DNA from 2 places in the Delftia sp. DT-2 genome. Region 1 is predicted to be linked to the other one. Evidence: predicted binding sites of a transcription regulator. Region 1 holds the regulator's gene; the other holds the start of a gene.

Region 1 (4,673 bases):
GCAAGAGATTGCTTCCAGGAAGGCCGCGGAAGAAGACTTGAACGACTGTGCCCGAACCATCGAACACCACTTTTACCCGTCTTCCACCTTGGCGAGACGACTGCAGGAGCAGTCGCCTCCAATATAGAAGGACGCAGGCCAGGCCTGCCAGTGCTTTTGCATTTCATTGCAATTTCATGAAGCCCTGTACAACCGCCGCAAGCGCCCCACATCGGTAGCACGCAACCTGCTCTCAAACACTCAGAAACTGTGTTTGCATCCATGGTTTGTTATTATTCATCGATCTAACAAACGCACTTCATAGTGTTGACCGTGTATTTGGTGAACTCCTAGAATCCGCCAGCGCTCGAATAGAGCGTTTTTTGTTTCTGCTGCCTCACGACTGAGCAGATCCCGCAGGCCTACAACGCAATGGTGCACCAAGCGCCAGCCTCCCGGATCCGCAGCACCCAATCCAGGGTGTCAGCCTCACCGGCCTTCGCTTCGGCGAAGGCCGTTTCGGGTTGGTGCCCCTAGAAAGGAAAAAGCTATGCCAGCGTCAGGAAAATTTTTCGCCGCCGCGCGAACGTTCGCCATCGATGTGGCCAACGGTTTTCTTGCCATCATCCACAACAGCTTCGCCCTTCTGGGCCTGGCTGTGGCCTTCCTGGCCATTACCTTGTTCGCCCGTCCCGACCTGCGCGATGCCGGAGAGAGCCAGCTGCGCTCCTGGCTGACCGCTCGCCAGATGGCCGAGCTGGGTGCGCCCGTCGAACTCGCGGCCAGCGACCGCGCGACGGCGACCAACCCGAAGAACCTGCCCAAGGATCAGGCGGCCGTGGCCTTCTGGCTCAGCAAGAAGTACCGCGTGGCGCCCGAGCCCATCGCGGCACTGGTCAGCGAGGCCTACGACCTGGGCAAGGTCAACCGCCTGGACCCGACGCTGATCCTGGCCATCATGGCCATCGAATCCAGCTTCAATCCGTTCGCGCAAAGTGCTGTCGGCGCGCAGGGCCTGATGCAGGTGATGACCACGGTGCATACCGACAAGTACGAGAACTTCGGCGGCCAGAACGCCGCGTTCGACCCCGTCAGCAATCTGCGCGTGGGCGTGCGCGTGCTCAAGGAGTGCATTGAGCGCGCCGGCTCCATCGAAGGTGGCCTGCGCTACTACGTGGGCGCGGCCAACCTGCCCACCGACGGCGGCTATGCCGCCAAGGTGCTGGCCGAGCACCAGCGCCTGCGCATGGCCGCCGGCCTGCGTGCCGTGCCGCTGATGACCGCCAAGATCGAGCAGCCCAAGCAGGCCGTCCAGATCGCAGCCACCAAGCCGGCCACATCCACGGCCGAGGCAGCCGGACCTGCGGCCTCGGCAGCGTCCGCTGGCACCCCGGCAGTGCCGGTCAGCTCGAGCAGCATGTCCGCGCGCACCGAACAGGTGGCCCTGCAGACACAGGAGCCGGCGCTGTAACCGGAACCACCGACATGGCGCACGAAGCTGGCTAAGGCCAGCTTTTTTCATTCCTGCCTGTACCCGCTGATCTGCCAGGCAGGCGGCTTTGCCAACGCCCCTCGCCTGTCTTCGGCTCCATCAGCTCAGCTACACTAGCGGGGTACGCAACTGGCGATAGGCGCAGCCGCTTCACGCACCGCTGCCGCTGACGTGGAAACCAGCAGAAGGCCTGAAAAGAACCACCTTCTGTGAACCACCGGGGAGCGTACCGCCCAGCCTCCATGCGCACGCGGGATCTGGAGTGTTCCGCCGTTCGCCTGGGCAGCCCTTGGCCTCAAGGGAATTTCAAGTTCACAGGACTGCCATGTTTCAACGCACCAATACCGTCGAGAAGGTCGACGCCGAAGTCTTTGCCGCCATCCAGGCCGAGAACCTGCGTCAACAAGAACATATCGAGCTGATCGCCAGCGAGAACTACTGCTCGCCCGCCGTGATGGAAGCCCAGGGCTCCCAGCTCACCAACAAGTACGCAGAAGGCTATCCAGGCAAGCGCTACTACGGCGGCTGCGAGAACGTCGATGTGGTCGAGCAGCTTGCCATCGACCGTGTCAAGAAGCTGTTCGGCGCCGAGGCCGCCAACGTTCAGCCCAACTCCGGCTCCCAGGCCAACCAGGCCGTGCTCATGGCCTTTGCCAAGCCCGGCGACACCATCATGGGCATGAGCCTGGCCGAAGGCGGCCACCTGACGCACGGCATGCCGCTGAACATGTCGGGCAAGTGGTTCAACGTGGTCTCCTACGGCCTGAACGCCGAAGAAGCCATCGACTACGACAAGATGGAAGCGCTGGCGCGCGAGCACAAGCCCCGCATCATCGTGGCCGGCGCATCGGCCTACGCCCTGGCCATCGACTTCGAGCGCTTCGCCAAGATCGCAAAGGAAGTCGGCGCCATCTTCTGGGTGGACATGGCCCACTACGCCGGCCTGATCGCCGCGGGCGTGTACCCCAACCCCGTGCCCCACGCCGACGTGGTCACCACCACCACGCACAAGAGCCTGCGCGGCCCGCGCGGCGGCGTGATCCTGATGAAGGCCGAGCATGAGAAGGCCATTAACAGCGCCATCTTCCCCGGCCTGCAAGGCGGCCCGCTGATGCACGTCATCGCCGGCAAGGCCGTGGCCTTCAAGGAAGCACTGTCTCCCGAGTTCAAGGCCTACCAGGAGCAGGTCGTGAAGAATGCCAAGGTCGTCGCCGAAACGCTGACGGCCCGCGGCCTGCGCATCGTCTCCGGCCGCACGGAAAGCCACGTCATGCTGGTGGACCTGCGCGCCAAGGGCATCACCGGCAAGGCGGCCGAAGCCGCGCTGGGTGCCGCCCACATGACGATCAACAAGAACTCCATCCCCAACGATCCCGAAAAACCGATGGTGACCAGCGGCATCCGCGTGGGCACGCCCGCCATGACCACGCGCGGCTTCAAGGAAGAGGAAGCCCGCCTGACGGCCAACCTGCTGGCCGACGTGCTGGAGAACCCCAGCGACGAAGCCAACCTGGCCCGCGTGCGCGCCCAGGTGGCCGAGCTGACGGCCCGCTTCCCGGTCTACGGCGCCTGATTTGAGCGCATAGAGGCCTGCCATGAAGTGCCCGTTCTGCAGCCACCCGGACACCCAGGTCGTGGAGACCCGTGAGGCCGAGGATGGGGGCTTCATCCGCCGCCGCCGCCAATGCGGCGGCTGCGACAAGCGCTTCACCACCTATGAGCGGCCCGAGGTCAGCTTCCCCGCCATCGTCAAGAAGGACGGGCGGCGCATCGAGTACGAGCGCGCCAAGCTGCTGGGTTCGTTCAAGATTGCGCTGCGCAAGCGTCCCGTGAGCACGGAGCAGATCGATGCCGCCATCGAGCGCATCGAGGAACGGCTGCGCAACCTGGGCGAGCGCGAAGTGCTCTCCAGCCGCCTGGGCGAGATGGTGATGCGCGAGCTCAAGCTGCTCGACAAGGTCGGCTACATCCGCTACGCCAGCGTCTACCGCAGCTTCGAGGACGTGGACGACTTCAAGAACGTCATGGATGAAGTCCGCAATCCTGGCTGATCAGGCCGGCAGGACACAAGAAAGCCGCCCTTGGGCGGCTTTCTCTTTGGCGTCCTGGCAGCGCTTTCAGGGCGCCGCGGCAGGAATCGGCGCCAGGCCTGAATCGACGTCGCCGCACTGGGCGCGGTGGCGCAGGGCGTGGTCCATCACCACCAGGGCCAGCAACGCTTCGGCGATGGGCGCGGCGCGGATGCCCACGCAGGGGTCATGGCGGCCCTTGGTGATGACTTCGGTGCTCTGGCCCTGGGTGTCGATGGACTCGCGCGGCGTGATGATGGAGCTGGTGGGCTTGATGGCGATGCGCACCTCCAGATCCTGGCCCGTGCTGATGCCGCCCACGATGCCACCGGCGTTGTTGCTGCGAAAGCCTCCAGGACTCAGCGAGTCGCCGTGCGTGGTGCCGCGCTGGACCACGCTGTCGAAGCCCGCGCCGATCTCCACGGCCTTGACGGCGTTCAGGCCCATCATGGCGTAGGCGACGTCGGCATCGAGGCGGTCATACAGCGGCTGGCCCAGGCCCACCGGCATGCCACTGGCCTGCACGCGCAGCGCGGCGCCGCAGGAGTCGCCCGACTTGCGCAGCGCATCCATGTATTCCTCGTAGCGGGACACATCGGCCACCGGCGCAAAGAAGGGATTGTTGCGCACATGCTCCCAGCTCTCGAAGGGCAGCGACAGCTCGCCCACCTGGGTCATGCAGGCGCGGAACTCGGTGCCGAATTTTTCCTTGAGCCACTTCTTGGCCACGGCGCCGGCCGCCACCGTGGGCGCCGTCAGCCGTGCGGAGGAGCGGCCGCCGCCGCGCGGATCACGGATGCCGTACTTCTGGAAGTAGGCGTAGTCGGCATGGCCGGGACGAAAGCTTTGCGCAATGTTGGAGTAGTCCTTGCTGCGCTGGTCGGTATTGCGGATCAGCAAAGCGATCGGCGTGCCCGTGGTACGGCCTTCGTAGACACCCGAGAGGATTTCCACCGCGTCCGGCTCGTTGCGCTGCGTCACGAACTTGCTGGTGCCGGGGCGGCGGCGGTCCAGGTCGTGCTGGATGTCCGCCTCGCTCAGTGCCATGCCAGGCGGGCAACCGTCGATGACGCAGCCGATGGCCGGGCCATGCGATTCGCCGAAGTTGGTGACAGTGAATAGGGTTCCGAAGG
Region 2 (4,673 bases), on a different contig from region 1:
ACGCCGGCTGGCAGCGGCTGCAGGATGCCGTGGCCCAGAGCTTTGCCCAGAACCTGCCGATATCGGCCGCCATCCATCTGCAGTCCATCGGCCAGGAAGGCATGACGGGACTGCATCTGCGAACCTGGCTGACCGAGGTCGCCACCCCGTCCGACGCCACCGATGCCGCCGAGCCCGCGCTGCTGCAGCAGCTGTGCGTGGTCTTTCTGCATGACCTGCGCGAATTGGAGGCGCGGCTGCGCACGGAAAAGCTGGCCTCCATGGGCCGCATGTCCGCCGCCGTGGCCCATGAGATCCGCAATCCGCTGGCCGCCATCACCCAGGCCAACGCCCTGCTGGCAGAAGATCTGGCGCAGAACCCGGCCCAGCAGCAGCTGTGCCGCATCGTGGGCCAGAACGCCGAGCGGCTGGCGCGCACCGTCGAGGACGTGCTCAACATCGCGCGGGCCCAGCAGCACATTGGCGAGGCCCACGCCGGCCTGCTGGACCTGGACCAGCATGTGGCCCAGGCCTGCCAGGAGTGGCAGGCCCAGGGCCAGCCTGCGCGCAGCATCCAGCTGCTGCTGGACGCGCGCGCAAGGACCGTGGTGTTCGACGGCGAGCACCTGCGCCGCATCCTGGTGAACCTGCTGGACAACGCCCAGCGCTACCGCAGCAACGCCCAGCAGCCGCATACGCTGCAGGTGCTGACCGGCGCGCCGGCCGCAGGCCAGATCTGGCTGCAGGTCTGGAGCGACGGCGCCGCACTGGAGCCCACGGTGCAGCGCCATCTGTTCGAGCCCTTCTTCTCGTCGGAAAGCCGCTCCAGCGGCCTGGGCCTGTACATCTGCCGCGAGCTGTGCCAGCGCTACGATGCAGGCATCAGCTACCAGCGGCTGTCGCGGCCCGCGCCGCACGGCCCTGTCGAGGGCAATGCCTTCAGCATCGTGTTCCGCGCCGGCGCCGCATCGGCTCTGCCGGCCTCCCTGTTTGACCAGATTGTGGTGTGATGCCCTTGAACTCCCTGCCCGCTGCCGCATCGATTCTTGTCGTGGACGACGAGCCGGATCTGCGCACCCTCTATGAACTGACCCTGCTGCGCGAAGGCTACCGCGTGGAAACCGCCGCCAGCGTGGGCGAGGCGCGCGAACAGCTGCAGACCCAGCGCTTCGACGTGGTCATCACCGACATGCGCCTGCCCGACGGCATGGGAATGGAGCTGCTGCAGGACCTGCGCAACCAGCAGCGGCGAGAACGCTGCGTGGTCATGACCGCCTACGGCTCGGCCGAAAATGCCGTCGAAGCCCTGCGCTCGGGCGCCTTCGACTATCTGACCAAGCCCGTGGACCTCAAGCAGTTCCGCCTGGTCGTGGCCTCGGCCGCCCAGGGCGTGGGCGGCGTGCCGCCCCCCGGCGTGATGCCGGCGCGCAGCCCCTCGGCGGCGTCGGCCGCAAGCCCCGTGCTCAGCGGCGGCGGGGCGCTCGACGCCATGGTTGGAGAGTCGCCCGCCATGCAGGCCGTCAAGCAGCGCATTGCCAAGGTGGCGCGCGGCATGGCGCCGGTGCTGGTGCACGGCGAGTCGGGCACGGGCAAGGAGCTGGTGGCGCGCGCCCTGCACGCCTGCAGCCAGCGCGCCCACGGCCCCATGGTGGCCGTGAACTGCGGCGCCATCCCCGAAAACCTGCTGGAGGCCGAGTTCTTCGGCGCCCGCAAGGGCTCCTATACCGGAGCCACCCAGGACCGCGACGGCTATTTCCAGGCGGCACGCGGCGGCACCCTGTTCCTCGACGAAATCGGCGACCTGCCGCTGCCCATGCAGGCCAAGCTGCTGCGCGCCATCCAGGAACGCCGCGTGCGCCCCCTGGGCTCGGCGCAGGAGGAAGCGGCCGACGTGCGCATCGTCAGCGCCACCCACCGCGACCTGGCCGCCGACGTGCAGGCAGGACGTTTTCGCCAGGACCTGTACTACCGCCTCAACGTCATCGAAGTACTTCTTCCGCCGCTGCGCGAGCGCCGCGAGGACCTGCCCGCGCTGTGCCGTGCATTGCTGGCACGGCTGTCGCAGGAGTCGGGCCTGCCCATGCCCGAGATCGACGAGCGTTCCCTGGAGCAGATCGCCCGCCTGCCCCTGCCCGGCAATGTGCGTGAACTGGAGAACCTGCTGCACCGCGCCATCACGCTGGGCGAGGAAGGGCCGCTGCGCATAGACCCCGAGATGCAGCTGCCCTGCGGCACTCCGCCGGCTCCACCCGCATCGACGCAGACCCAGGCGCACGACGGCGCCGCACCGCCGCCGGAGCCTGCCGACATGGAGCTGCCCCGCGACCTGCAGGCCTGGCTGGACGAGCGCGAGCGCGGCATCCTGGTGCAGGCGCTGCAGGAAAACGGCTTCAACCGCACGGCCACGGCCGCACGCCTGGGGCTGAGCCTGCGCCAGATCCGCTACCGCATCGACCGGCTGAACATCGCCCTGCCCGGCGACGCCAGCGCCGAGGCGGACGGAGGCGGCCATGGCGAAGCCTGATCCGCAGGCACCAGCTACCACGACCACGACCACGACCACGGCCCCGGCCTGGACCTGGCAAGGCGGCTGGCTGCAACAGGCACGCCACCTGCCCTCGCCCAACTTCGGCGAGCGCCCGGCCCAGGCCCTGGTCGATCTGGTCGTCGTGCACTCCATCAGCCTGCCCCCCGGCGAGTACGGCACGGGGGCGGTCCAGCAACTGTTCACCAACCAGCTCGACTGGGACGCCCATCCTTACTACCAGGGCATACGCGGCCTGGAGGTGTCGGCCCATTTCTTCGTCACGCGCCTGGGCGAGGTCTGGCAATTTGTGGACTGTGACGCGCGCGCCTGGCATGCGGGCGCCTCCAGCTGGCGCGGCAAGGATCGCTGCAACGACGACTCCATCGGCATAGAGCTGGAGGGCCTGGAGGGACTGCCGTTCGAGCCGGCGCAATATGCGGCCCTGGAGAACCTGTGCGAAGCCATCGCCGCACGCTACCCCGTCGCCCATCTCGCAGGCCATGAGCACATTGCGCCCGGCCGCAAACGCGATCCCGGCCCCGGCTTCGACTGGCCCCGGCTGCGCGGGCTGCTGTCCCGTCACCAGGCCACGGCGAACTGGCAGTTGCCGCCCCGCGCCGGCCAGCCCTCCACGTAAGCACACACCCTCCTGCCGGACTGCGCCAGGCCTTGCACGCAGGCCGGCTTGTCCACAGGCCCAGGAAAAGTGCGCTGTCAATCCAGAAAGCAACCCATGTGGCGCGCAGGCGCACGCCGGGCCGGCCTGATCTTTTTTTACAAATTCACGCATGTGTCGCAGCCCCACTGTTCATGGGGCTTTCGGCGGTCCGACCGGCGCAGCGGCAAGTCTGTAGCGGCTTGCGACAGGCCATCGCCCGCCAGCCACCGCGCAGCGGTGATCTGCTGCTATGGGCTTGCATACTGGGCACTGTTTTGGCGCAGCGCAAACAGCGGTTTTCCGGCCGTGAGTACCCCGTGTACATGAGACGGCGATACACTACAGGTAGTGCCTGAGAGCACGCCGGACACCATATCTAGTGTTCACAAGCTGTGCACACCCTGTGAAAACGGTGTGCACATCCGGCCATCGATTCCATATCCCAGCAAGCCTGCCCCCAGTGCAGGTCCGCGTCCGTTCTATCCACAAACACCCGTTGAGGAAACTCATGCAAGAAGCACTGAATTCTTTGGCTCCCGCTGCGCACGGTGATGCTGCCAATCCTTCCTCCGCCCATCACCTGTCCGTGCAGGACGGCTACCAGATCATCCGCCGCAGCGGCGACGTGGTGCCCTTCACCCCGCAAAAGATCGCCGTCGCGCTGACCAAGGCCTTCCTGGCCGTGCGCGGCGCCCAGGGCGCTGCCTCCGCCAGCGTGCGCGAGACCGTGGACGAGCTCACCCAGGCCGTGGTGCGCGCCCTGCTGCGCTCGCGTCCGGGCGGCGGCACCTTCCATATTGAAGACGTGCAGGACCAGGTCGAGCTGGGCCTGATGCGCGGCGGCCACCACGACGTGGCGCGCGCCTACGTGCTGTACCGCGACCGCCGCAACCAGGAGCGTGCCGAGCAGAAGAAGGCCGCCGAGGCCGCTGCCGCCGCTGCGGCCGCGACCGCCCCCGTGCTGCATGTGACCGACAACGGCCAGCGCGTTCCGCTGGACCAGGCCCGCCTGCTGGCCCTGATCGAGGCCTCCTGCCGCAACCTCAATGCCGACATCCAGGCCGCGCCCATCGTCGCCGAGACGCTGCGCAACCTGTACGACGGCGTGCCGATCGAAGAAGTCTTCAAGGCCTCCATCCTGGCCGCGCGCACGCTGATCGAAAAGGACCCCGACTACACCTACGTCACCGCCCGCCTGCTGCTGCACACCATCGTGCGCGAGGTCATGGGCCATGACGTGCAGCCTGCCGACATCCAGTCGGCCTACGCCGCCTACTTCCCCGGCTTCATCCAGAAGGGCGTGGACAACGAGCTGCTCAACCCTGAGCTGCTGAACTACGACCTGCCCCGCCTGGCTGCCGCCCTCAAGGCCGAACGCGACCAGCAGTTCGACTACCTGGGCCTGCAGACCCTGTACGACCGCTACTTCCTGCACGTGCGCAAGACGCGCATCGAGCTGCCCCAGTCCTTCTTCATGCGCGTGGCCATGGGCCTGGCGCTGCAGGAAGA

What was found. The regulator NrdR, encoded in region 1, represses ribonucleotide reductase genes. The targets are predictions, from matches to a motif close to CACNANATNTNGTG.
Region 2: a site for NrdR is predicted at 3,533-3,546, ahead of PO605_RS05335 (ribonucleoside-diphosphate reductase subunit alpha). Genes of this name have one in related genera too.

The regions. Positions count from the first base shown of each region.
Region 1 is NZ_JAQOTI010000006.1:381,160-385,832, reverse strand. It holds gene PO605_RS13240 (lytic transglycosylase domain-containing protein) at 530-1,450, shown strand; ZMP/ZTP riboswitch at 1,587-1,762, shown strand; gene glyA (serine hydroxymethyltransferase) at 1,797-3,044, shown strand; gene nrdR (transcriptional regulator NrdR) at 3,067-3,522, shown strand; gene aroC (chorismate synthase) at 3,589-4,673, opposite strand, start outside.
Region 2 is NZ_JAQOTI010000003.1:91,518-96,190, reverse strand. It holds gene PO605_RS05350 (sensor histidine kinase) at 1-989, shown strand, start outside; gene PO605_RS05345 (sigma-54-dependent transcriptional regulator) at 989-2,503, shown strand; gene ampD (1,6-anhydro-N-acetylmuramyl-L-alanine amidase AmpD) at 2,490-3,143, shown strand; gene PO605_RS05335 (ribonucleoside-diphosphate reductase subunit alpha) at 3,673-4,673, shown strand, end outside.